Regions from separate parts of the Rhizobium centroccidentale genome, predicted to be linked through region 1. Evidence: riboswitches for the same ligand, from Rfam matches in the RefSeq annotation. Region 1 holds a riboswitch; the other holds the start of a gene.
The links. A riboswitch is a leader RNA that binds a small molecule or an ion and turns the genes downstream of it on or off. The one in region 1 is predicted to bind S-adenosylmethionine.
Positions count from the first base shown of each region.

Region 2: another riboswitch for S-adenosylmethionine. It lies ahead of PH562_RS20595 (O-succinylhomoserine sulfhydrylase); the one in region 1 lies ahead of metA (homoserine O-acetyltransferase MetA).

Region 1 is NZ_JAQJCG010000023.1:52,173-64,291, reverse strand. Features, by position in the region: gene PH562_RS24815 (ABC transporter ATP-binding protein/permease) at 1-1,622, opposite strand, end outside; gene PH562_RS24810 (AAA family ATPase) at 1,786-2,628, shown strand; gene PH562_RS24805 (NUDIX domain-containing protein) at 2,628-3,050, shown strand; SAM riboswitch at 3,130-3,207, shown strand; gene metA (homoserine O-acetyltransferase MetA) at 3,255-4,181, shown strand; gene PH562_RS24795 (vWA domain-containing protein) at 4,185-5,378, shown strand; gene PH562_RS24790 (hypothetical protein) at 5,488-5,979, shown strand; gene PH562_RS24785 (aldose epimerase family protein) at 6,113-7,138, shown strand; gene PH562_RS24780 (GntR family transcriptional regulator) at 7,261-8,034, shown strand; gene PH562_RS24775 (SIS domain-containing protein) at 8,031-9,062, shown strand; gene nagA (N-acetylglucosamine-6-phosphate deacetylase) at 9,062-10,219, shown strand; gene PH562_RS24765 (SIS domain-containing protein) at 10,243-10,971, shown strand; gene PH562_RS24760 (efflux RND transporter permease subunit) at 11,079-12,119, opposite strand, start outside.
Region 2 is NZ_JAQJCG010000016.1:87,188-99,306, forward strand. Features, by position in the region: gene PH562_RS20560 (methyl-accepting chemotaxis protein) at 1-133, shown strand, start outside; gene PH562_RS20565 (acyltransferase) at 163-738, opposite strand; gene PH562_RS20570 (MFS transporter) at 857-2,083, opposite strand; gene PH562_RS20575 (LysR family transcriptional regulator) at 2,184-3,086, shown strand; gene PH562_RS20580 (RelA/SpoT domain-containing protein) at 3,172-4,203, opposite strand; tRNA gene PH562_RS20585 (tRNA-Gly) at 4,387-4,460, opposite strand; gene PH562_RS20590 (2'-deoxycytidine 5'-triphosphate deaminase) at 4,519-5,613, opposite strand; SAM riboswitch at 5,686-5,764, shown strand; gene PH562_RS20595 (O-succinylhomoserine sulfhydrylase) at 5,808-6,995, shown strand; gene PH562_RS20600 (DNA helicase) at 7,075-7,788, opposite strand; gene apaG (Co2+/Mg2+ efflux protein ApaG) at 8,402-8,794, shown strand; gene PH562_RS20610 (Hsp33 family molecular chaperone) at 8,801-9,790, opposite strand; gene argF (ornithine carbamoyltransferase) at 9,949-10,866, opposite strand; gene PH562_RS20620 (aspartate aminotransferase family protein) at 10,940-12,119, opposite strand, start outside.

The DNA.
Region 1 (12,119 bases):
AGGGCATCGTCGAAGACGACCCATTTCGGCTTTGCGAGCAGCAGATGTGCAAAGCCGACGGCTTTCTGCTCTTCGGTATCGAGCAATCGATCCCAGCGCGCCTGCGTATCGAGACGGCTCTTCAGACGGCCAAGCCCTACCTTGTCGATGACGGTGTCGACAGCAGCATCGTCATAGGCGTCCCGATCATCCGGAAAACAGATTGCCTCCCTGAGGGTGCCGGTCGGCACATAGGGCGTGTGCGGCACGAACAGCATGTCGTCCATCGGCGGCAGGCTGACCGTGCCGGAGCCGCTATACCATTGATGCGCCAGCACTTCGAACAGCAGCCTGCGGTTCACGCCATGATCGCCGTTGATCATCACATGCTCACCGGCCTTGATCGTGACCGTACCCTCCGCGATCCGGAAGCCGTTTTCCGTCGCCTCGTCGCTGGTCTTCGTCGAAATTTCCAGGTCGGTCCAAACCATCGTGCCCGGCGCCGCCTTCTCAAAGACGAGGGTGTGCGGCATCGGCGTCTTGTCGTCCATTTCCGTCAGCGCCTTGCGGAAATCAGTGACGCGCATCAGCGTCGCGCGCCATTCGGCAATCGGCCCGAAATTGGCGACATACCAGCGCAGCGCCGAATTGACCTGATTGAAGGCACCGACCGCCACCATCAGCTGGCCGAAGGTCAGGCCGCCGGAGAAATAGGCCGGCGCGGCAACGAGGATGGGAATGATCAGCACCAGCCAGCCATAGCCGGCCGAAACCCATGTGAGATTGGTATTGGCGATGGCAAGCTGCCGGATAACGGCGAGCACGGCCGATATATCGAGATTGATCCGCCGGCGCTCGTTCTCCTCACCGCCGGCAATCGTGATCGCCGGCATATGCTCGTTGGCATGCATGAGCGCGAAGCGCAGTTCGGCTTCCTTCGAATAGCGATCCGCATTCAATCGCACGAGGCGGCGGCCGACGAATTGGCTGAGGAAGGAGGCGGATCCGGCATAGAGGATCGCCGCCCAGACCATGTAGCCGGGAATGGAGAAGCTCATGCCCCTGAGGTGGAAGACCATGCCGCTGGAGAGCTCCCAGAGCACGCCGATGAAGCTCAAAAGCAGGATCGTCGCCTGCACCAGTCCGATGGCAAGCCCAGTCGAGCTTTCGGCAAGATTGCGGGCGTCCTCGTGCAGCCGCTGGTCGGGATTGACGCCGATCAGCCCGGATGAGGCAAGACGAAGCGCACGCTTGGCCTGCAGCCATTGATCGACGAGATCGCGCGCCAGGCCCTCGCGCATGTAAAGGGCGGTCATCTGGTTGAGCCATGCCTGAACGACGTTGAGGACCAGCAGCGAGCCGGCGATGATGCCGAAGACGCCGAGCTGATGGAAGAACGCGGAAATATCGCGCCTTGCCAGCGAATCGTAGAAAGGCGCATTCCAACTGTTGAGCAGCACCTGGACATAAGCCGTGACCAGAATGATCACGAAAAGCGCGATAGTCAGGGAAATGATCTTGATGCGAACAGCCGAATTCCAGAAAGCGGAGAACATCATCCTCAGCCGAAAGAAAAGACTTAAATCGTATCCGACCTGTTCATTTCCCTGGATATTCGGCTTGGCTTGCTTTTCAACTGCCATCAGCACTTCCCTGCGACACGTCCCGTCAGTTAATCATGACCCGCCCTCATGTCCACCCTTGCAATAGATCGGTGGGATCACATTCCTATATACACGGTTTCGCGTCTTGAACCGAATAAGGTCAGCAATTAGCTTGCACTCGAAAGATTGAGAAAGCCTTCCGATGCAATTTCAGGGAACCGCCGACTATATCGCCGACAAGGATCTGATGGTCGCCGTCAATGCCGCTATAAGGCTGGAGCGCCCGCTTTTGGTAAAGGGCGAGCCCGGTACGGGCAAGACCGAACTTGCACGCCAGGTGGCCGCCGCTCTCGGCTTCGAACTGATCGAATGGAATGTCAAATCGACGACGAGGGCTCAGCAGGGTCTCTACGAATATGATGCCGTTTCGCGCCTGCGCGACAGTCAGCTCGGCGACATCAGAGTTCACGATGTCAGGAACTATATCCGCCAGGGCAAGCTCTGGCAGGCCTTCACTTCGCCGACGAAATGCGTGCTGCTGATCGACGAGATCGACAAGGCCGATATCGAATTTCCGAACGATCTCCTGCAGGAACTCGACCGCATGGAGTTCCACGTCTACGAGAGCGGCGAGACGATCCGGGCCGCCGTCCGCCCGATCGTCATCATCACCTCGAACAACGAGAAGGAACTGCCGGACGCCTTCCTGCGCCGCTGTTTCTTCCACTATATCCGTTTTCCCGACATGGAGACGCTGAAACGCATCGTCGAGGTGCATTATCCTGGCATCAAGCAGACGCTCGTCCATGCGGCACTGACGCAATTCTTCGAAATCCGCGACGTGCCGGGCCTGAAGAAGAAGCCATCGACCTCCGAAGCGCTCGACTGGATCCGCCTGCTGGTCGCAGACGACATCGATCCCGAAACGCTGCGCGCGGATGCAAAGGGCGTTTTGCCGAAACTGCATGGCGCACTGCTGAAGAACGAGCAGGATGTGCACCTTTTCGAACGGCTGGCCTTCATGGCGCGAGGACAGGGACGATAATGCGACCCGATGCCGTCAAGGTCCTGATCTATGCCGTTCGGGATGGGCATCTGCTTGTCTTCGACGAACCGGATTTTCCCGCTGTCCAGCTCCAGGTTCCTGGCGGCACGGTCGAAGCTGGTGAGGACATTGCGGCGGCCGCAGCGCGCGAATTCGAGGAGGAGACCGGTTTTGCGCCACACGAACTTTATCCGCTTGGTGTCCACGACTACCGTTTCGAAAAGAACGGCCGCGATTACTATCACCAGCGGCACTATTTCCGCTGCTGTATCTCGGAACGAGCGCCTGCCACTTGGCTCCACTACGAAATGACGCCTTTCGACGGTGGCGACCCGATCGGCTTCCGCTTCTTCTGGCTACCGATCGAGGCTGCCAGGCATCGCCTCGGTTACGGCATGGAAGCCCTCCTTAAATATCTGTAGGCCACATCGCGCCTCCGAGTTCAGCCCCGGAATTTCCCCGACGCCTGCCCATTGACCCGCCGAGATGACAGGTCTATTGAATTTCCCTCGTGGTGATTTGGCCGGCCGGCTTGCAGCCACGTTAAATAAGTCGCTAAAGGGCCGCGTGCGGACCGGTAGCGATTCTTATCGCGGCCGGTTTTTTTGTATTTGGCGAGTGAAACAATGCCCATCAAGATTCCCGATACGCTCCCCGCGTTTGAAACCCTCCAGAATGAGGGTGTGCGGGTGATGACTGAAACGGTGGCGTTCCGTCAGGATATCCGCCCTCTTCAGATCGGGCTTCTCAACCTCATGCCAAACAAGATCAAGACCGAGATCCAGATGGCGCGCCTGGTCGGCGCATCGCCGCTGCAGGTGGAATTTTCGCTGGTGCGCATCGGCGCACACAAGGCCAAGAACACCTCCGAAGAGCATCTGCTTGCTTTCTACGAGACCTGGGAAGAGGTGAAGCACCGCAAGTTCGACGGCTTCATCATCACGGGCGCCCCGATCGAGCTGCTGGAATATGAAGACGTCACCTATTGGAAGGAAATGCAGGAGATCTTCGACTGGACGGCGACCAACGTCCACTCGACGATGAACGTCTGCTGGGGCGCGATGGCGGCCGTCTATCACTTCCACAATGTGCCGAAATATACGCTGAAGGAAAAGGCCTTCGGCGTCTATCGCCACCAGAACCTGAAGCCCTCCTCGGTCTATCTCAACGGCTTCTCCGACGATTTCGCCATTCCGGTTTCGCGCTGGACCGAAGTGCGCCGCGCCGACATCGAAAAGGTGCCTGGCCTGCAGATCCTGATGGATTCGAGCGAGATGGGCGTCTGCCTCGTGCACGAGCGGACTTGCAACAGGCTCTACATGTTCAATCATGTGGAGTATGATTCCACGTCGCTGGCGGATGAGTATTTCCGCGATGTGAATGCCGGCGTGCCGATCAAGATGCCGCACAACTACTTCCCGCATAACGACCCGGAAATTCCCCCGCAGAACCGGTGGCGCAGCCACGCGCATCTGTTCTTCGGCAACTGGATCAACGAGATCTACCAGACCACGCCGTATGATCTGGAGGAGATCGGCCAGGAAAGGACTTGAGGCTTGTTCATTCCCTTCTTCCTGAAACTCAAGGAAGCGAAGGTTCCGGTGACGCTCCGGGAGTTCCTCTCGCTGCTTGAGGGAATGGAAGAAGGGATTGCCGATTACGATGTCGAGGCCTTCTACTATCTGGCCCGCGCGACGCTGATCAAGGACGAGCGCTTCATCGACCGTTTCGACCAGGTCTTCGCCGATTACTTTCGTGGCTTCGAGGCGATTGCCGGCAATGCCGAGGGAGAAGCAGTGGAGCCTTCCGCCATTCCTGACGAGTGGCTGCGCAAGCTTGCCGAACGGCATCTGACCGAAGAGGAAAGAAAAGAGATCGAGGCACTCGGCGGCTTCGACAGGCTGATGGAGACGTTGCGCGAACGGCTGGCGGAACAGAAGGGCAGGCACCAGGGCGGCTCGAAATGGATCGGCACGGCAGGCACCTCACCCTTCGGCGCCTATGGCTACAATCCGGAAGGCGTGCGCATCGGCCAGGAAACCTCGCGATATCGCCGTGCCGTCAAAGTCTGGGATCGTCGCGACTTCAGGAATCTCGACGACGGCGTCGAGCTCGGCACCCGCAACATCAAGGTAGCGCTGAAGCGTCTTCGCCGTTGGGTGCGCGAGGGGGCAGCCGAGGAACTGGATCTCTCCGGCACGATCCGTTCCACCGCCGAACATGGTTATCTCGATGTTCAGACGCGGCCGGAGCGCCGCAACGCCGTCAAGCTGCTGATGTTCTTCGATGTCGGCGGCTCGATGGACGATCACATCCGCGTCGTGGAAGAACTCTTCTCCGCCGCCCGCGCGGAGTTTCGCCACATGGAGTATTTCTACTTCCATAATTGCCTCTACGAGGGCGTCTGGAAGGACAATCGCCGCCGGCGCGTCGATATCACGGCAACGATGGATCTGATCCGCACCTTCGGCCCCGACTACCGCGTCATCTTCGTCGGCGACGCATCCATGAGCCCCTACGAGATCACTCAAGCGGGCGGCTCGGTGGAGCACTGGAACAAGGAGGCTGGCGAGACTTGGCTCGCCCGAATGACAGGCCATTTCCGAAAGTGTATCTGGATCAACCCCGTGCCGGAAAGCTATTGGGGCCATACGACCTCCATCTCCATCATCCGCCGCTTGATGAACGACCGCATGTATCCGCTGACGCTCGGCGGGCTGGAAAAGGCGACGCGGGAATTGTCGCGCTGAATGTTCAGCATTTCCCCGTCGCGGCGCCACCAAGTAACCACAACCATTTGTAGAAAGAGAAGGGCGACAGATACCTCCCGCATCCTCGGGGAAATCGGTGGAGATGTGCGTGCGCTACGCTGTGAAATTTCTTCTCTTCACCGCAACCATTTTGCTCGTTTCGCAGCAGGCAAGATCCGAAGAAGGGGGCTTCTCCGGACAATGGGAACAGATCGACTTCAACGCCAGCGTCGGTGAAAAGTGCCGCATCGGAATAATCAGGCAGGGCAGGTTTATGAGGATCAGCACCAGCAATGGCTGGAGCGCTACTGCGGAAACGAGCAGTTATGGAAACGCCAGCTACGCGGCAGGTATGGGACGCTGGAGCTCCTATGTGGAAAAATACAGTCAAAAGGCGTTCTATATCCTTCTCGCCGTTCGCGGCGACAGGTTGATGGTGATCATGGAGGCCGAAAAAGCGGATGGGTCGAACCAATTAATTCGCACGCTTTTCAGCAGACGGACGACCAACTCTCTTCACGACAAGCCGGACGGATCAGGACGAAATCGACCGCCTTTCTTATGCGCCTCACATTCACAGTATAACGTGTCAGTCTACTAGCGATGGACAAAGCCTAATCAGACCTTGCTTCCTTTCCACCCGCGCCTAAATTTCGCCAGGGAATCGGTTGCGGAACCGCGCGAATGGAGGCAGGGTCTGGCCTCGCATACTCAAAAGCAATGGATGAGCTGATATGACGGAAAGCACTTTGCAGCGGGAACATTTTGGGACAACGGCCGATGGAGAGACCGTCTATCGCGTCAAGATCGTCGGTGGCGGCCTGACGGCCCATATCATGTCGTGGGGCGCAGTCATTCAGGATCTTCGCCTTGAAGGCCACGAGCCCTCGCTTCTGCTCGGTTTCGACGATTTTGCCGATTATCCTGCCCATTCCTCCTATTTCGGCGCCACGCCCGGCCGCTGCGCCAACCGCATCGGCGCCGGCCGCTTCACACTTGACGGCATGCAATATCAGCTGGAGCTCAACGAAAAGGGCGTCACCCACCTGCACGGCGGCAAAGACAATATCGCCAAGCGCAACTGGACCATCGTCGAGCACGATACCGACCGTGTCGTCCTCAAGATCGTCGATCCCGACGGCCGCGCCGGCTATCCTGGCAACTGCACGATCCAGGCGACCTATCGCGTGCATGGCAATGGCGAGCTTTCCGTCGCCTATGAATCGACCACCGATCAGCCAACCCTCGCCAATGTCTGCCAGCATGCCTATTTCAACCTCGACGGCCGCGACGATGCCCTCGGCCACGATATCATGATCGCCGCCGACCATTACACACCGACGGATGACAAGCAGGTGCCGACGGGTGAGATCCGTTCCGTCGAAGGCACCGTCTTCGATTTCCGCGAGATGGCGCCGATGAAACGCTTCGAAGGAAGCGAGCAGGCGCTTTACGACCACAATTTCTGCCTCTCGACCGAGCGCACCGCCAAGCGATCCGTCGTCCTTGCCCGCAGCGTCAATTCCGGCGTATCGCTTGAGGTCCGCACCACCGAGCCCGGCGTGCAGTTCTATACCGGTTTCAAGCTGGATGTGCCGGTTCCCGGCCATGACGGCCGCAAGATCGGCCCGTTCGCCGGCTTCTGCCTGGAAACGCAGGTCTGGCCCGACGCCATCAACCACGAAGGCTTCCCCAATGCCGTACTCCGCCCGGGCGAGGTATTGCGGCAGGAAACGGACTACATCTTCACCAAAAACTAGGTCGAGGATGCCTGCTCGCTTGAAAAATCGGCCGGGCGTCCAAAAGCGCCCGGCCGATTCTTTTTTGCCTGGAGACAGATTCATCTTGTGAATTGGTTCTAAATAGGTTCTATATGGCAGCCATGGATAGAACCAGTTTGATCGCCGAATTGAACAATCGCGGCCTCAGCGACGGGACCGGAAGCGGGCCGCTGTACAAGCGCCTGGCACAGGCGCTGACCGGCCTGATCCAGGAGGGCCTGCTGAAACCAGGCACGGCACTTCCGGGCGAGCGCGATCTCGCCAGTGCCCTGCAGATCGGCCGCGTCACGGTGAGAACCGCCTATCGCGATCTTCTTGCCTCGGGCGTCATCGAATCCCGTCATGGCAGCGGCACCTTCGTTTCGCAGCATGTCGAGCGCATCGAGCAGCCGCTCTGGCGCCTCTCCTCCTTCTCCGCCGACATGCGCTCGCGCGGTCGCGAACCGGCGGCCCGCATCCTGTCACGCACCGTCAGCGCCCCGGCGCCGGAAGAATCCTTCCTGCTCGGCCTCGGGCTCGACGAACCCGTGCTGCGCCTCGACCGACTGCGTCTGGCGGACGGCCAGCCGCTCGCCATCGAGCGCGCCGTCGTTCCAATCAAGTTTCTTGGCGAAGACGCCATATCCGAAGGGTCGCTTTACGATGCGCTGGCCGCCAAAGGCTTCAAGCCCGTACGCGCCCAGCAAAGGCTGACCGCCGTGACGCTCGACCCGACCTCCGCATCGATCCTGACCGTCAAGGCCGGAGCGCCCGCACTTCTGATCGAGCGCGTCTCCCGCCTGGCCGACCAGCGCGTCGTTGAATATACCCGCTCGCACTATCGCGGCGATGCCTATGATTTTGTTGCTGAATTGAGAATTGGAGATGACCTATGAGCGAGACCCAATCCCTGATGCTGACGGAAGCCGGCCAATCGCCCGAGGTGGTTGCGACGCTACTTGAAAAGGAAAAGCCTGCCTTTGCCGAGATCGCGAAGCTCTTCTCGGCCGGTCGTCCGTCGCTGATCACGACGGCCGCGCGTGGCTCGTCCGACCACGCCGCCACCTTCTTCAAATATCTGTTCGAAATCTCCTGCGGCATTCCGGTCGCTTCTGTCGGCCCGTCGATCGCCTCCGTCTATGGCGCGCCGCTGCATCTGAAGGGCGGTATCCATTTCACCGTCTCGCAGTCCGGCGGCAGCCCCGATATCATCGCCATGCAGGCCGCCGCCAAGAAGGGCGGCGCCACCACGATCGCCGTCGTCAACGTCACCGACAGTCCGCTTGCCAAGGAAGCCGACATCGTGCTCGGCCTCAACGCCGGCAAGGAACAGAGCGTCGCCGCGACAAAATCCTTCATCGCCTCGGTTGCGGCTCTTGCCGGTGTCACGGCTGCGGTGTCTCAAGACAAGGCGTTGATCACTGGCCTTACCAAGTTGCCGGAGGCGCTTGCTGCAACCTCGGGCATCGACGGCAGTATCGCCGAAGATGTGCTCTTCGACGCCTCCTCGCTCTATACCGGCGGCCGCGGCCCGGCTTTCGCCATCGCGCTGGAAGCAGCGCTGAAGGCCAAGGAAACCGCCGGGCTTCATGCCGAAGCCTTTTCGCTCGCCGAACTGATGCACGGCCCGATGCGCCTCGTGCAGCCGGGCTTCCCGATCGTCGCCTTCTCACCCGACGACGCCGCTTTCGCCAACAATGCCCAGGCGCTCGAGCGCCTGCAGAAGCTCGGCGCCACCGCCGTTTCCTTCTCGACCGCGCCGCTTGCCGGCATCAACCTGCGCATGCCGACGACAGGCAACGGCCTGCTCGATCCGCTGGTGTCGCTGCTGTGCTACTATCGTCTCATCGAGTCGGTGACGCGCCGCAAGGGTTTCGATCCGGACAAGCCGGCTAATCTCCTCAAGGTAACGGAGACCATGTGATGGACTACAAGGTCTTTACCGGAGCCCGCATCTTCGATGGCGATCGGTTTCACGAGGATAGCGCATTGGTAATCGGCAATGGCCGCATCCATGCCATCACCGGCATTAACGATGTGCCCGATAATGCTGAAACCATTCAGCTGAAAGGCGGCGTCCTCTCTCCCGGCTTCATCGATGCGCAGGTCAACGGCGGCAGCGGCCGCATGCTGAACGACGAGCCCTCGCCCGCCTCCATGTACATGATCGCCGAAGGGCATCGCCCCTACGGCACGACGTCGCTGCTACCGACGCTCATCACCGATGTCGCAGCCGCAACGACGGCCGCGATCGAAGCGGCCATCGAAGCCGTAAAAGCCAATCGCGGCGTCGCCGGCCTGCATCTGGAAGGCCCGCATCTGGCGCCGGCCCGCAAGGGTGCGCATCTGGCCGAACTGATGCGTCCGGTCGAAGACAGCGACGTCAAGTCTTTCATCCGCGCCCGAGAGGCGATCGGCACGCTGCTGGTCACCATGGCGGCAGAGCAGGTGACGGAGCGGCAGGTGCAGGCGCTCGCCGAAGGCGGCGTCATCGTCAGTATCGGCCATAGCGATTGTACGGCTGAAGCCGCCGATGCACGCTTCGATGCCGGCGCCCGCGGCGTTACCCACCTTTTCAATGCCATGAGCCAGATGGGCCATCGTGCGCCCGGTCTCGTCGGTGCAGCGATCGACCATCCCGCCCCCTGGTGCGGCATCATCGCCGATGGTCATCACGTCGAGCCGACGGCGCTCAGGGTTGCACTGCGCGCGAAACGCGGCGAAGGCCGGCTGTTCTTCGTCACCGACGCCATGTCGCTGGTCGGCACCGATCTTCCGAGCTTCACGCTGAACGGCCGCACGGTCTATCGCACCAAGGGCGGCTATTGCTCCAAGCTGACGCTCGACGACGGCACGCTGGCTGGCTCCGATGTCGATATGGCCTCCACCATCCGCTATGGCGTCAATATTCTCGAGCTGCCGCTGGCCGAGGCCCTGCGCATGGCGACCTCCTATCCCGCCCGCTTCCTGCGGCTTGCCGATCGCGGCCACCTGACGCCGGGAATGCGCGCCGATCTTGTTCACATCAACGACGGCATCGAAGTCACCGAAACCTGGATCTCGGGTCAACCTTCGGCCTGACACAGCATATAAGGAGGCTCGACATGAGCGCAGTCACGGACAGCTATTTCTCCGCTCTCATCGGTCGGCTGGAAACCCTGCGCGAAACGCTGGCTAGGCCCATGTCCAAGGCTTCAGCTGCCATCTGTGCCGCCGCGCGCGCCGACCGCCGCGTCTATGTCTTCGGTACCGGCCACTCGCATATGCTGGCGGAAGAGGTGCATTATCGCGCCGGCGGCCTCGCCTTCACTATCCCTGTGCTGGTGGGCTCTGCCATGCTGCATGAAGGCGCCGTCATCAGCTCTGTCTATGAGCGAACCGAAGGCCTTATCCGCCCGGTCTTCGAGCGCTACGGCATGCAGCCGGGCGACGTGCTGGTCATCGCCTCCAATTCCGGCGTCAACGCCGCGCCGATCGAGGCCGCCGATTATGGTCGAGAAATCGGCGCGACGGTCATCGCCATCACATCGCTCGCCTATTCGGCCGCCATCGCCAATGGACGCCGGAGACTTGCCGATATCGCCGATATCGTGCTGGACAACGGCCTGCCGCCGGGCGATGCCATGATCGATCTGCCGGGCACGGAGCTGAAGGTCGGGCCGGCTTCGACAGCCGTCGGTACGACGGTCCTGAACGCCATCTTCGCCGATGTCGCTGCCGAACTCTGCAAGGATGGAAATCCGCCCGTCTACCTCAGCGCCAACATGCCGGGCGCCAAGGAAACCAACCAGCAACTGGTCAAGAAATACCGGCCGCGCAACCCGCATCTTTAAGGCATCTGCGGAAGACGCCTAGCCATTTCCCATCTGGAACTGCGTGAAAACAATCAGATAGAACGGCCGAGCGATTCCCGTGAAACGCTCGGCCACTCCATTAGAGATCATTGCGCTGCGTCGGCCGCCGAAGGCTCCTGCGCGGTCTCCGCCTGCTTGCGCCGCCGGCGCAGGACGACGTAGAAGACCGGCGTCAGGAACAGGCCGAACAGCGTCACCCCCAGCATGCCGGAGAAGACGGCCGTGCCGAGAGACTGGCGCATTTCCGCGCCCGGGCCTGTGGCGATCATCAGCGGCACGACGCCGAAGATGAAGGCAAAGGCGGTCATCAGGATCGGGCGCAGACGCAGATGGCTCGCCTGAATCGCCGCTTCGACGGCGCTTTTTCCTTCAAGCTGCGCCTGTCGGGCAAACTCCACGATCAGGATCGCGTTCTTGGCCGCAAGACCGATCAGCACGATCAAGCCGATCTGTGTCAGGATGTTGTTGTCCATCCCTCGCAGATACACGCCGATCAATGCCGCCAGAACCGCCAACGGCACGATGAGGATGATCGCAAGCGGCAGAACCCAGCTTTCATACTGCGCAGACAGCGCCAGGAAGACGAAGATGACCGACAGGGCGAAAATATAGATCGCCGTATTGCCGGTATGCTTTTCCTGATAGGCAAGCTCCGTCCATTCGAAGGTCGTGCCCGAAGGCAGGAGGTTCTTCGCCAGCCCCTCCATGATATCGAGGGCCGAGCCGGTGGAGACGCCCGGCCCCGGATTGCCCTGGAGGGGGACCGAGACATACATGTTGTAGCGCTGGACGAGCGTCGGCCCGGTCGTATCCCGGATATCGACCAGCGTGCCGAGCGGCACGAGCGCTCCGGTCGCCGAGCGCACCTTCAGTGCCAGAATATCCTCCCGGTCCATACGATATTGCTGATCAGCCTGCGCCCGCACCTGGTAGACGCGGCCGAAGGCATTGAAGTCGTTGACATAGGACGTGCCGAGGTTGATCGAGAGGGTCTCGAAGATATTCGGGATCGGCACGTTGAGCGCCCGCGCCTTGTCACGATCGATCGCCAGGAAATATTGCGGGCTGTTGGCGGAGAAGGTGGTGAAGACGCCGCTGACGCCCTTGTTCTGCGCCGCGACGCCCAT
Region 2 (12,119 bases), on a different contig from region 1:
CCGGGCCGTTGATGATGCCAAGGTGCGACCGGCCGCTTCCCCAGCGCGCGCCCTCGGTCAGAAGCTGCTGAGCGCCTTCGGCGCCACACAGACGGCGACAACGAACAAGGATGCGGACTGGACGGAATTCTAAGGTCCGGCCGGCGCGATCGCGGCGCCCCCCTATTTTCTCGGGAGGGCGAACAGCCCGATATTGCCGGACCTGTTGCCTTCGGCTTCTCCGCGCCGTTTCAATAGCCTTGCCGGAGCGCCGACATAGATGCCGTAGGGCTTGGTCCGGCCCTTGACGACGGCATTGGCGCCGATGACGCATCCCTTGGCGACGTGGGCGCCGCCGAGAATCTTGGCGCCTGCTCCGATCCAGACATCGTCTTCGATGACGATGGGCTTCTTCGTCACGCCCTGAAGACGAATTGGGCGCGAAACATCATCAAAATTGTGATCGAAGGAAACGACCATCGCATGCGCGGCGATGCGCACATCATTGCCTATGACAATCCCGCCGCGGCCCAGCAGGATGCTGTAATCGTTGAAGGAGACATGATCGCCGATTTCGATGCTGCCTTCCTGCGCATCGATGACGACACCCTTGCGGAAATGCACTCTTTCCCCGATGCGGACGTCGCCTCGCTTCCAGATGATCCTAGTGCCGAGAGGTACTTTCGTACTACGGGCAATCTTCAGCACACCGCTCCGAAAGAGCGCTCTCAACCTGTAAAACCATGCTATTCCACGCATTCCGACGCTCCTGACAAGGAGCGGCAGTTTTTGCATGTTTGCCTGGCGCCCACCTGAATGATCTACAGATGGCGACGCGGCAGTGCATTCACAAGTGCGGTCCCGTTGCCTGCGCTGTTCAGATGCGCGCGGCAAGGCCTGTGATCAACGCAATCACGCCGAAGCCCGCGGCCCCTGCACAGACGGCAACCCAGCCGCCGAAGTCCCATGCCGTGCCAGCAAGCGCCGATCCGAGAGCGCCGCCGAGGAAGAAGATGCCGACGAACAGACCATTGATGCGCCCGCGCGCCTCAGGCTTCAGGAGATTGACGGCGCGACGACCCAGGGTCTGATCGCCGGTGACGCCGACATCGAGCAAGACCGCGCTGACGCCCAGAAGGATCAATAACGCCACCGAGTCGCCCGATCGTATTCCACCCACCCAGGCGGCCAGCGCCATGGCGGCGAGGACAATCAGATGCGAGGCCAATGTCGCCGTCCGCGTCCAGCCCCTGTCGCCCATACGGCCGAAGACAGAAGTCGCCGCAGCGCCGCCGGCACCCACAAGGGCAAACAGGGCGATGCCGGATTGGCCGAGCGAGAATGGCGGCTGCGCCAGACGCAGGGCGACGGAAGTCCAGAACAGGCTGAAGCTCGCCATCATCAAGGCTGCTGTGAAGGCACGCAGCCGCAGCACCGGTTCCTCCCGCAGGAGCCCGAAGAGCGAACCGATCAAGGCCCCATAGCTCGCGCTGACCAGAGGGCGCCGCTCAGGCAGGCGCAGGACGAGCACAGCGGCGAGCAGCGCAAGCGTCGCGGCACTCAAGGCATAGAAGCTTCTCCAGCCCCAGAAATCGGCAATCAGGCTCGCCAGCGGGCGCGAGACAAGAATGCCGACCATCGCGCCGCTCATGATATTACCGATCACCTGACCACGATGCTCGGGCGGCGCCATCGCTGCCGCGATCGGCACGAGGATCTGAATGGCAGAACAGGCCGCTCCCAGCAGGAATAGGAAGATCAGCAGGCTCCAGCCCGTCGGCGCGAAGGCGGCGGCAATAGCCATGACCAGAGCCGACAGAAGCATGCGCAGCACGAGCTGCCGGTTTTCCATGAGATCCGCCAGCGGCACCAGGAAAAACAGGCCGGCGGCATAGCCGAGCAGCGAGGCCATGGCCACCAGGCCGGCACCGCTCTCGGAAAAGCCGAGCGACGGGCCGATGATGCCGACCAGCGTCTGCGGCGCAAAGAGATTGATGACGATGACGCCGGTGGCGACGGCAAAAAGTAATGTCGAGGGTGCGGCGACAGCCTCGGATACGTCGTCCTCCCCCTCGCTCATCATACGTTCGGGATTTTGAGACATAGGCTCTCCAATAATTTTGATAATATTGATAGTCATCTTTATCCCTTTGCTGCATAATGCGGCAATTGAAATGAAATAATAATGTTTATGCGAGTTCATCATGAACATTCATGATCTGGAAGCTTTCGTCGCCGTGGTGGAGACGGGTTCGATCGTCGCCGCCTCGGCGCGCATCAATCTGACGCAGCCGGGCATCACCCGGCGCATCCAGAACCTGGAAGACAGTCTCGGCATTGCGCTGCTCGACCGGCAGTCGAAACCCCTCAAGCCGACGGCTGCGGGCCGCGAAGCCTATGAGCATGGGCGCCGTGTGCTGCGCTCGCTCGACGATCTCAAGGCCGGCGTTTCGCCCGGGGGCGCGATCGGCGGCGAATTCCGTCTGGGGATCATGCCGTATCTTTCCGAAGCGGCCTTATCCGCCCCGCTCGACGCATTGCGCAGCCAGTTTCCGCAATTGACGCTGCGCATCGTCACCGGCTGGTCGCCACAGCTGATCGAGCAGGTCGCTCACAGTCAGCTCGATGCAGCAACCGTCTGCCTGGCGGAGGGGTTGCAGCCGCCGGATAATGTCATCGGCGAAATGCTCGGAATCCATGCCGTCATTCTCGTTGCGGCGCCGTCGCTCGGCGTTCCCGCGGAGCCGAGCCTTGAAGATCTCTCCCGTTTTCCCTGGATCATGAACCAGAGCGGCTGCGGCTTTCGGGCCTTCATTCATCACCGCTTCGAAGCCGAGCGCCTGCCCTTCGATGTCGCCGTCGAGGCGATGAGCGCCGACCTGCGCATGTCGCTGGTCGCGCGCGGGCTCGGCATCGGCGTCTTGACGCCAGCGGCACTGGCGGACAGCCGCTGGCGCGATTTGGTCGAAGTGGTCGAGGCGCCGGATTTCAGCCCGAAAGTCGTCAACTGGCTGGTGCATCGCCCGCCGGCGGGGCGGCTGGCGCGGCCGATTGCAATCTTTGGAGATGCGCTAAAGGAAACGCTGAAAACAAGAGGCCGCTTTTGACCTTGATCCCCGCACGCTATTTCGATCAGCTTCAGCTAAAAGTTGTCAGCTGCAAGGTGCTACTCATCAATGTGGCTGCTGCACATTAAAGCGCGCTCTCTACTAGCTGAATAAATTCAGTGGCGTTGCGAAAGTAATTTCTGAAGGTACTTTTCAGGCTTTCGCCTTCGCTACCGCCAACAAGTACGACATCCCACGTGGGCTGCTCGCGTTCTATTTTTAGCAGCTCGTGCCAGGCACTCCGATAAGACCGGTGCCTTTCAACTCGAAGATCACTGCCGTTTTCAGGCACAACCAACAAAATAAAGCCTTTCAAGTCGTGATCGGCCCCCTGCTGGCCTGCCTCTCCCAGCGTTCGGAAAATGTGACTCCTTCCCTCAAGGAATGACCACTCTTCCACAAGCTCGCGATGACTCATATCAGGCAGGCAAGAGACAGAGTTCTCATACTTGCGTGCAAGAAGTTCGCTACAAATTTGGAAAAAGCGAGTGTGGTCTTTCTCGCCCTGACTGAACTTAACACGATTGGCTGTGAGCACATCCGAAAGTTCAACTGCTGTTGCCCAAGCGTGCTGAACTATCGTTCGATATTGCAGTTCGATAAGGAGACCGTTCCATTGAGCCCCGGCCAGGGTTCCTGCTTTATATTTGTATACGTCATGGATACCGCGATAACCACTCTCTTTTGGTGCGGCAATATAATCGTATTTGGGAACAGCGTTAATCATCTCATGTTTTGCGCGGCTAAGGTGAAACGATGCTCGAAATTCGTTTAATGAAGGTATGTCGCTGAAAACCAAGCGCATACCAGCTATATCGTGCATTGAAGACAAATCTAACGCGCGTCCTTGGCGCAGCTTGTCGATAATTGTGTTAGCGCGCTTAAGGCGCTGACCTACTTGTATATTTGTTCCGCGCGTCCTTTGTCGAAGATTAGCTTGGAAAGTGTTGATGATATATCCATGAGCAGCGCGCCATCGATTAAGAATGTTCAGATCTCCGTCTGCATCTTCACCATGCCGAATGCGCTCTCCCGCTTTCTTAACCGCTTTTTTGCTATCTGATGGCGCAATCCAGCCCATAACATCACCAAGTTGAAGCCATGATCTTTCGTACACTGCCCCTTCAGATGTAACAATTAAATTCGGGACTTTATTCCAGCGCGTTAACCTACGCTACGTTCTACCGCGTTATCTGCAAGCAGGACGAATTCAATGAATGAGCGGGTCGCTGTAAAATGGCCTGTAAAACCACCATTGTTTTACGGCCTCAAATTGTTCATAAATATTTGAAAAGGTTGCTGGAGCGGGTGAAGGGAATCGAACCCTCGTATTCAGCTTGGGAAGCTGCTGCTCTACCATTGAGCTACACCCGCCTGACACTGTGAGATGTCCAACAGTTGGCGGCCTCTGTCAAGGCCGGTTGGTGGACGCCTAGAGCCGGAAGTGCTTCGAGAGCTTCAGGCCCTGTGCCTGATAGTTCGAGCCGAGGCCGGAGCCGTAGAGGCTGCTCGGCTGTTCCAGCATATGTTCGTAGATCAGGCGGCCGACGATCTGGCCGTCTTCCAGGATGAAGGGCACTTCGTGGCTGCGCACTTCCAGCACGGCGCGGCTGCCGCGGCCACCCGCCGGTGCATGGCCGAAGCCGGGATCGAAGAAACCGGCGTAGTGGACGCGGAATTCGCCGACCAGCGGATCGAAAGGCGTCATTTCGGCGGCAAAATGCGGCGGCACATGCACCGCTTCGCGCGAAACGAGGATATAAAACTCATCCGGATCGAGGATCAGCTCGGTGCGGCCGCGGCTATAAAGCGGCTCCCAGAAATCGAAAATATCGTGCTGGGCCTTCTTGTCGACATCGACAACGGCGGTGTGGTGCTTGCCGCGATAGCCGATCAGCCCTTCCTTGTCGCCGGCAAGATCGATCGACAGCGCGATGCCGCCGCCGGTGATATTCGGCTTCTTACTGGCGACAAGAGTCTCGCTCTCGTGCAGCGCCAGCAATTCCGGTTCGGTGAGCAAGGCCTGGCCGACGCGGAAGCGGATCTGCGACAGGCGCGAGCCGCGGCGCACGACGATCGGGAAGGTGCGCGGGCTGATTTCAAGATAGAGCGGGCCGGAATAGCCGGCCGGGATCTTGTCGAACTCCTGCGCCCGGTCGGTGATGACACGGGTGAAGATGTCGAGCCGGCCGGTCGAGCTCTTCGGATTGGCCGATGCGGACATATCTTCCGGCAAGTCGAGGCGCTCCATCAACGGTACGATATAGACGCAGCCCGTTTCCAGCACCGCACCTTCGGAGAGATCGACCACATGCAGCTTCAGCCGGTCGAGTTTGTCGGCGACCAGATGCGACGGGCCGGGCATGAAGCTGGCACGAACACGGAAGGCATGCGAGCCGAGCCTGAGGTCAAGGCTTGCCGGCTGGATCTGATCGACGTCCAGTTCTCTCTCGCTCGTCAGCCGCCCCGTTTCAAACAGTGCTGCGATGGCCCGGTCGGCCAGAATTCCAGTATTGCGAGCCATCATGCTTCTTTCATAATTTGCCGCAGACAAAACCAAACTCAGGGAATTGACGCAAGCCGTCAACGGCAGTATTGCAACTTATCCCGTGGTGATTTGGCCGGTCGGCTTGCAGCCACGTTAAACAAATGGCTAAAAAGACCGGGGTTGAACCGGTCTGCTTTTGCGACCGGTTTTTTTGTTTTGAAAGTGGTGATGGCATGAGCAAGACTTGGCGCCCCGCAACCCAGCTCGTACACAACGGAACGCTCCGTTCGCAATTCGGCGAGACCTCCGAAGCAATCTATCTGACCCAGGGCTTCGTTTACGACACATCGGAAGCGGCGGAAGCACGCTTCAAGGGTGAAACGGATGGGTTCATCTACGCCCGCTACGGCAGCCCGACCAACGACATGTTCGAGAAGCGCATGTGCGCTCTGGAAGGCGCCGAAGATGCTCGCGCCACGGCGTCCGGCATGGCCGCCGTTTCCGCAGCCATCCTCTGCCAGCTGAAGGCCGGCGATCATATCGTTGCCGCCCGCGCGCTCTTCGGCTCCTGCCGTTGGGTGGTCGAGACGCTCGCGCCGAAATATGGCATCGAATGCACGCTGGTCGACGGCCGCTTCACTGAAAACTGGGAAAAGGCCATCCGCCCGAACACCAAGGTCTTCTTCCTCGAAAGCCCGACCAACCCGACGCTGGAAGTGGTCGATATTGCCGCTGTCGCCAAGCTCGCCAACCAGATCGGCGCCAAGGTCGTGGTAGACAACGTCTTTGCAACGCCGCTCTTCCAGAAGCCGCTGGAACTCGGCGCGCATATCGTCGTCTATTCCGCCACCAAGCATATCGACGGCCAGGGCCGTTCGCTCGGCGGCGTCATCCTTTCCGATAAGCAGTGGATCGACGAGAACCTGCAGGACTATTTCCGCCACACCGGCCCAGCCATGTCGCCCTTTACCGCCTGGACGCTGCTGAAGGGCATCGAGACGCTGCCGCTGCGCGTCGCGCAGCAGACGGCGAATGCCTCCAAGGTTGCCGATTTCCTCGCCGAGCAGACCAACAAGGTCGCCCGCGTGATCTATCCCGGCCGCAAGGACCACCCGCAGGCCGATATCATCGCCAAGCAGATGAGCGGCGGCTCGACGCTGGTCGCCTTCGAGCTCAAGGGCGGCAAGGAAGCGGCCTTCAAGCTGCAGAACGCGCTTGAAATCGTGAAGATCTCCAACAACCTCGGCGACTCGAAGAGCCTGATCACCCATCCGGCCACCACGACGCACAAGAACCTCACCGACGAGGCCCGCGCCGAGCTTGGGATTTCGCCGGGCACCGTGCGCTTCTCCGCCGGCATCGAGGACGGCGCCGATCTGATCGAAGATTTCGCCCGCGCGCTCGAGCAGGTTTCCGCCTGATATTGATCGAGCCGCCCGGAGAAAATCCGGGCGGCTCGACCTGCCTCATCGGGCAATCTCGCGGGAAATGGGCAGCTCGTCAGCTGGCAGCCTTGAACTCGACCAGGCCGTTGTTCAGGAAGACCATCTTGTCGAACAGCGTCAGATCCAGCGGATTCGGCAGGCGAATATCCGAGAGATCGGGCACTGGTTTCAGCGCCGGATCGTAGGAGCGGTCGATCTGCGAGACGAAGACGACGATTACGCCTCTGTCGCGCGCAAAGACCTTCAACGCCCGAACCTGGATCATCACATCGGGTTTTTCCCGCTTCTGATCCAGCAGCTGCAGATAATCGACCACTGCCAATGTACCGGGCGCCGCCGCAGTCAGCCTTTCGACGATATAGTCGGCGCTGATGGCATCCGAATTGTCGAATTCGAATAGATCAGCAAATTCCGCATGATCGGCACCGATCACCGGGAAACGCTCCAGAACGACCTTTTCCGTGTCCTCCAGCGTGAAGAAGACACCGCGATTGCCAGCCTTCATGGCTTCGACGGCGAGCCGCAAGCTCATCAGGGTCTTGCCGTGACCGCGCCGCGCGCCGATCAGCACCAGATCGCCCGGGCTTAAACGCGAATACAGCTCGCCGACTGGCACGGCTGAGCTCGTTTTGCTTGCAAGCAAGCTCCAGCCTTCAAAACCTTCGCCAGCCGCGACGCGATCCAGCGCGGCGTGCAAAGGGATATTCTGCTGGCGGGACAGGAGCCTTGCCTTGCGCTTCAAATGATAAACAGGGGCGGAAAGCCTCATCTAAACCTCCTATTGCGAGCAATGACCGCAACCCCTCCTTATGCCAGGCGCTCAAACAGTCGGTTTGGATATCGACGGCCCCGCATGAAATATACTTTCCCGAATGGAGGGGGGAGGCACGGGCCATGCCAGAATCAGATCATAGCCGAAATCCTCCCGAGAGGGAATCCGGCGCAAGTTCCCTCCGAGGAACATAAAGGAGGGACACGGGGTTTATATGGCCGGGAGGTTTTAATAATTGGCGATCAGATGTGACGCCCGATCCCTGAAGTGCACCAGCAATGGCGGCAAGCGTATCCGCACCCCACAAGCTCTGCCTGCGACAATATGGTAGACAAGACTAAATGACGGGCGAAACGAGATACTTTGAGAAGAAAGGACTAACCTTCTTCATTGGCCGTAATAGCTGGATTTCAGAGCGATCCGTCTCCCCGAGCGAGATTTCATCACGCCGTTCCTTGACGGAATGGATTGGTTATAGGATACCGCTAGATATCCTGCGCTTTGCGGGAGCAGTGGAAAGCGGATAATATGCCGCAGACTTGAAAATGCTGAAACGACAATGGGCTTCGAGGAGCCTCCGGCGCTTCAGAGCAGTGGCAAGGTATCAGGCATGTATCGCGCCCTAACACGCGACATCGAAGTGGTTGTAGAGCCGTTTTATCTGGAGGAGCAATCCGATCCGGACGATGATCGCTATGTATGGGGGTATCGCATCGTCATTTCCAACCACTCGGAGCGGGCCGTGAAACTGGTGACGCGCTACTGGCACATCACCGATATGAACGGCATAGTGGATGAGGTGACGGGGCCAGGCGTCGTCGGCGAGCAGCCGCATCTGAAACCCGGCGATACCTATGAATATTCCTCCGGCTGCCCGCTGGACACGCCCTCAGGTATGATGTTCGGCCATTACCAGATGGAAACGGACGACGGGGAGCTCTTCCATGTCAAGATCCCCGCCTTCTCGCTGGATACGCCGAACCTGCTGCGCACGCTGAACTGAGCGGCATTACGCCGCTTCTATCTCCGACACTTCGAAGCGATAGGTGGTCGAGCAGAACTCGCAGGTCACGGCGATCTCGCCATTCTCCTGGCTGGCCTCGATCTCTTCGGCCGTGAAGCCCTTCAACACACCCTTCAGCTTGTCGCGCGAGCACGAACAGCGGTCATAGACCGCCTTCGGTTCGTAGACGCGTACGCCACGCTCGTGGAAGAGGCGATAGAGAAGCCGCTCGGTGCCGACTTGCGGATCCGTCAGCTCATCTGCATCGATGGTTTCCACCAGACTGCGCGCTTCCGCCCAGGCATCGTCTTCGGCATGATCGCGCACGCCGGTATCGCCGTCGCCGCCATGCAGGTCGGGCTGGCGCATGCGCTCGGGCGCCTCCGGCAGGAACTGCGCGATCAGGCCGCCGGCACGCCAGCGGTGACGCGGCTTGCCATTCTCGTCGCGATCGAAGAGCTCTGCAGCACCGAGGCGCACGCGCGTCGGGATCTGTTCCGACTGGCGGAAATAGGTGCCGGCGATCTCTTCGAGCGAGGCGCCGTCAAGCGCGACGATGCCTTGATAGGGCTGCGTGAAACGGCCCTGATCGATGGTGAAGGCGAGGACGCCCTTGCCGAGCAGTTGTTCCGGCTCGGTCCTGCCTTCGGCGACTGCCTTTGCCAGCGCTTCTTCGTCGAAACGGGCATAGGCGCGAACATTTTCCGGCGTCGAGAAATCGGCAACCAGAAGGTCGACGGGACCGTCGCCCTTGGTCTGCACCGTGAACTTGCCTTCGAACTTCAGTGATGTGCCGAGCAGGACGGTCAGGACGATGGCCTCGGCCAGAAGGCGTGCAACCGGCATCGGATAGTCGTGCCGGGCGAGGATCGCGTCCAGCAGCGGACCAAGCTGTACGGCACGGCCGCGCACGTCGAGACCTTCCACCTGGAAGGGAACGACATGATCGTCACCGGCGAAATCGAACTGACCCAGCGTTGCGGCATTTTCGGCCATTGCTTTACTCCTGGAGCATGACGCCGAAAAGTGAGAGCGGTTTTCGGGCGCCGTCATGCTCTATTTCTTTGATTCTAGACCGGATTCAGGCCTTAGGTCGCTTCGACCTAAGGCCATCCGGCTCTAGGGCCCGCGCCTCAAGACGCGGTTTGATATCTTCAGATCGCGCCCAGGCACCAAGCAAGAATCGACTTCTGCGCATGAAGGCGGTTTTCCGCCTCATCGAAGACAACGGATTGCGGACCGTCGATCACCTCATCCGTCACCTCCTCCCCGCGATGGGCGGGCAGGCAATGCATGAACAAAGCGTCTTTGCCGGCCTGTGCCATCAAAGCCTTGTTGACCTGATAGGGCTGGAAGACGTTGTGACCGCGTGCCCGGTGCTCCTGATTCATGGAAACCCAGGTATCGGTTACCACGCAATCGGCGCCGGCGACCGCACGGTCTGCATCATGCGAGAGCATGATTTCGGCGCCCTCGTTGCGGGCCCAGTTCAGATAGTGATCCTTCGGCTCAGAACCAAGGGGTACCGCCATATTCATGCGATAGCCGAAGCGCGCGGCCCCTTCGATCAGCGAATGCAGCACGTTGTTGCCGTCGCCCGTCCAGGCGAGCGTCTTGCCCTTGATCGGGCCGCGATGCTCCTCGAACGTCATGATATCCGCCATGATCTGGCAGGGATGCGTATCGTCGGTCAGCGCATTGATGACCGGAACGGTCGCATGTTCGGCCAGCTCCAGCAGGCGCGAATGATCGGTCGTGCGGATCATGATCGCATCGACGTAGCGCGACAGCACCTTGGCCGTATCGCCGATCGTCTCGGCGCGGCCAAGCTGCATCTCCGTGCCCGAGAGGAACAGCGTCTCGCCGCCCAGCTGGCGCATGCCGACATCGAAGGAAACACGGGTTCGGGTGGACGGCTTCTCGAAGATCATCGCCAGCATCTTGCCGGCCAGCGGCTTGTCGGCCGTGCCGGCCTTCTGCGCGTTCTTTCGCACGATCGCGTCGTCGATGATATTGCGCAGATCGGCAGCCGGAACGGCAGAGAGGTCGAGAAAGTGTTTCGGAGAAGCCATGTCCTTACCTGTACTCCAGAAAAAACAATAACGCCCGCGTGGGGCAGGAACGCCCCATCCACGGGCGTTGAATTCAAGCGGATTTCTTGGTGCGGGCAGCGCGCGCACGCTCGGCGGCGCGCTCCAGGCGGGCGAGACCTTCGCGTGCTTCTTCGGCAGTGACGACCAGCGGCGGCAGCAGACGGATAACGTTATCGCCGGCCGGCACACCCAGCAGATGCTCGGCGCGGATCGCCTGCAGCAGCTCCGCCTGCGGGATGGCCGCCTTGACGCCGAGCATCAAGCCTTCGCCGCGAACGTCCTCGATGATGTCAGGAAAGCGATCCTTGAGCGAGGCGAGCCCCTGGCGGAACACCAGCGAGACATCGCGCACATGCTGCAGGAAGCCTTCGGCAAGCACGATGTCGAGAACGGCATTGCCGACCGCCATGGCAAGCGGATTGCCGCCATAGGTCGAGCCGTGTGTGCCGGCTTTCATGCCGGAAGCGGCTTCCGCCGTCGCGAGGCACGCACCGAGCGGGAAACCGCCGCCGATGCCCTTGGCGACCGCCATGATATCGGGCTTGATGCCGGCCCATTCGTAGGCAAAGAGCTTGCCCGTGCGGCCGACGCCACACTGTACTTCGTCGAGGATCAGCAGCAGGCCGTGCTCGTCGCAGATCTCACGCAGCCCGCGCAGGAATTCGTTGGTGGCGGGGCGGATGCCGCCCTCGCCCTGAACCGGCTCGATCAGGATCGCAGCCGTCGCGTCGGTGATGGCAGCACGCACGGCATCGAGATCACCGAACTCCACCTGATCGAAACCCGGTGCTTTAGGCCCAAAGCCCTCGATATACTTCTCCTGGCCACCGGCGGCGATCGTTGCGATGGTGCGGCCGTGGAAGGCGCCCTCGAAGGTGATGATGTGGAACTTCTCGGGATGCCCCTTGGCGAACTGATAGCGCCGCGCAGTCTTGATGGCGCACTCCAGCGCCTCCGCGCCCGAATTGGTGAAGAACACCTTGTCGGCGAAGGTCACTTCCGTCAGCCGCTTCGACAGCTTCTCCTGACCGGGCACCTCATAGAGGTTGGACAGGTGCCAGACCTTGTCGGCCTGGGCCTTCAATTCGGCAACGAGGTGCGGATGGGCGTGACCGAGCGAGTTGACCGCGACGCCGGCTGCGAAATCGAGGTAGCGTTCGCCATTTTCGGTGACCAGCCAGACGCCCTCGCCTCGCTCGAACCGTAGCGGAGCGCGCATGTAGGTGTCATAA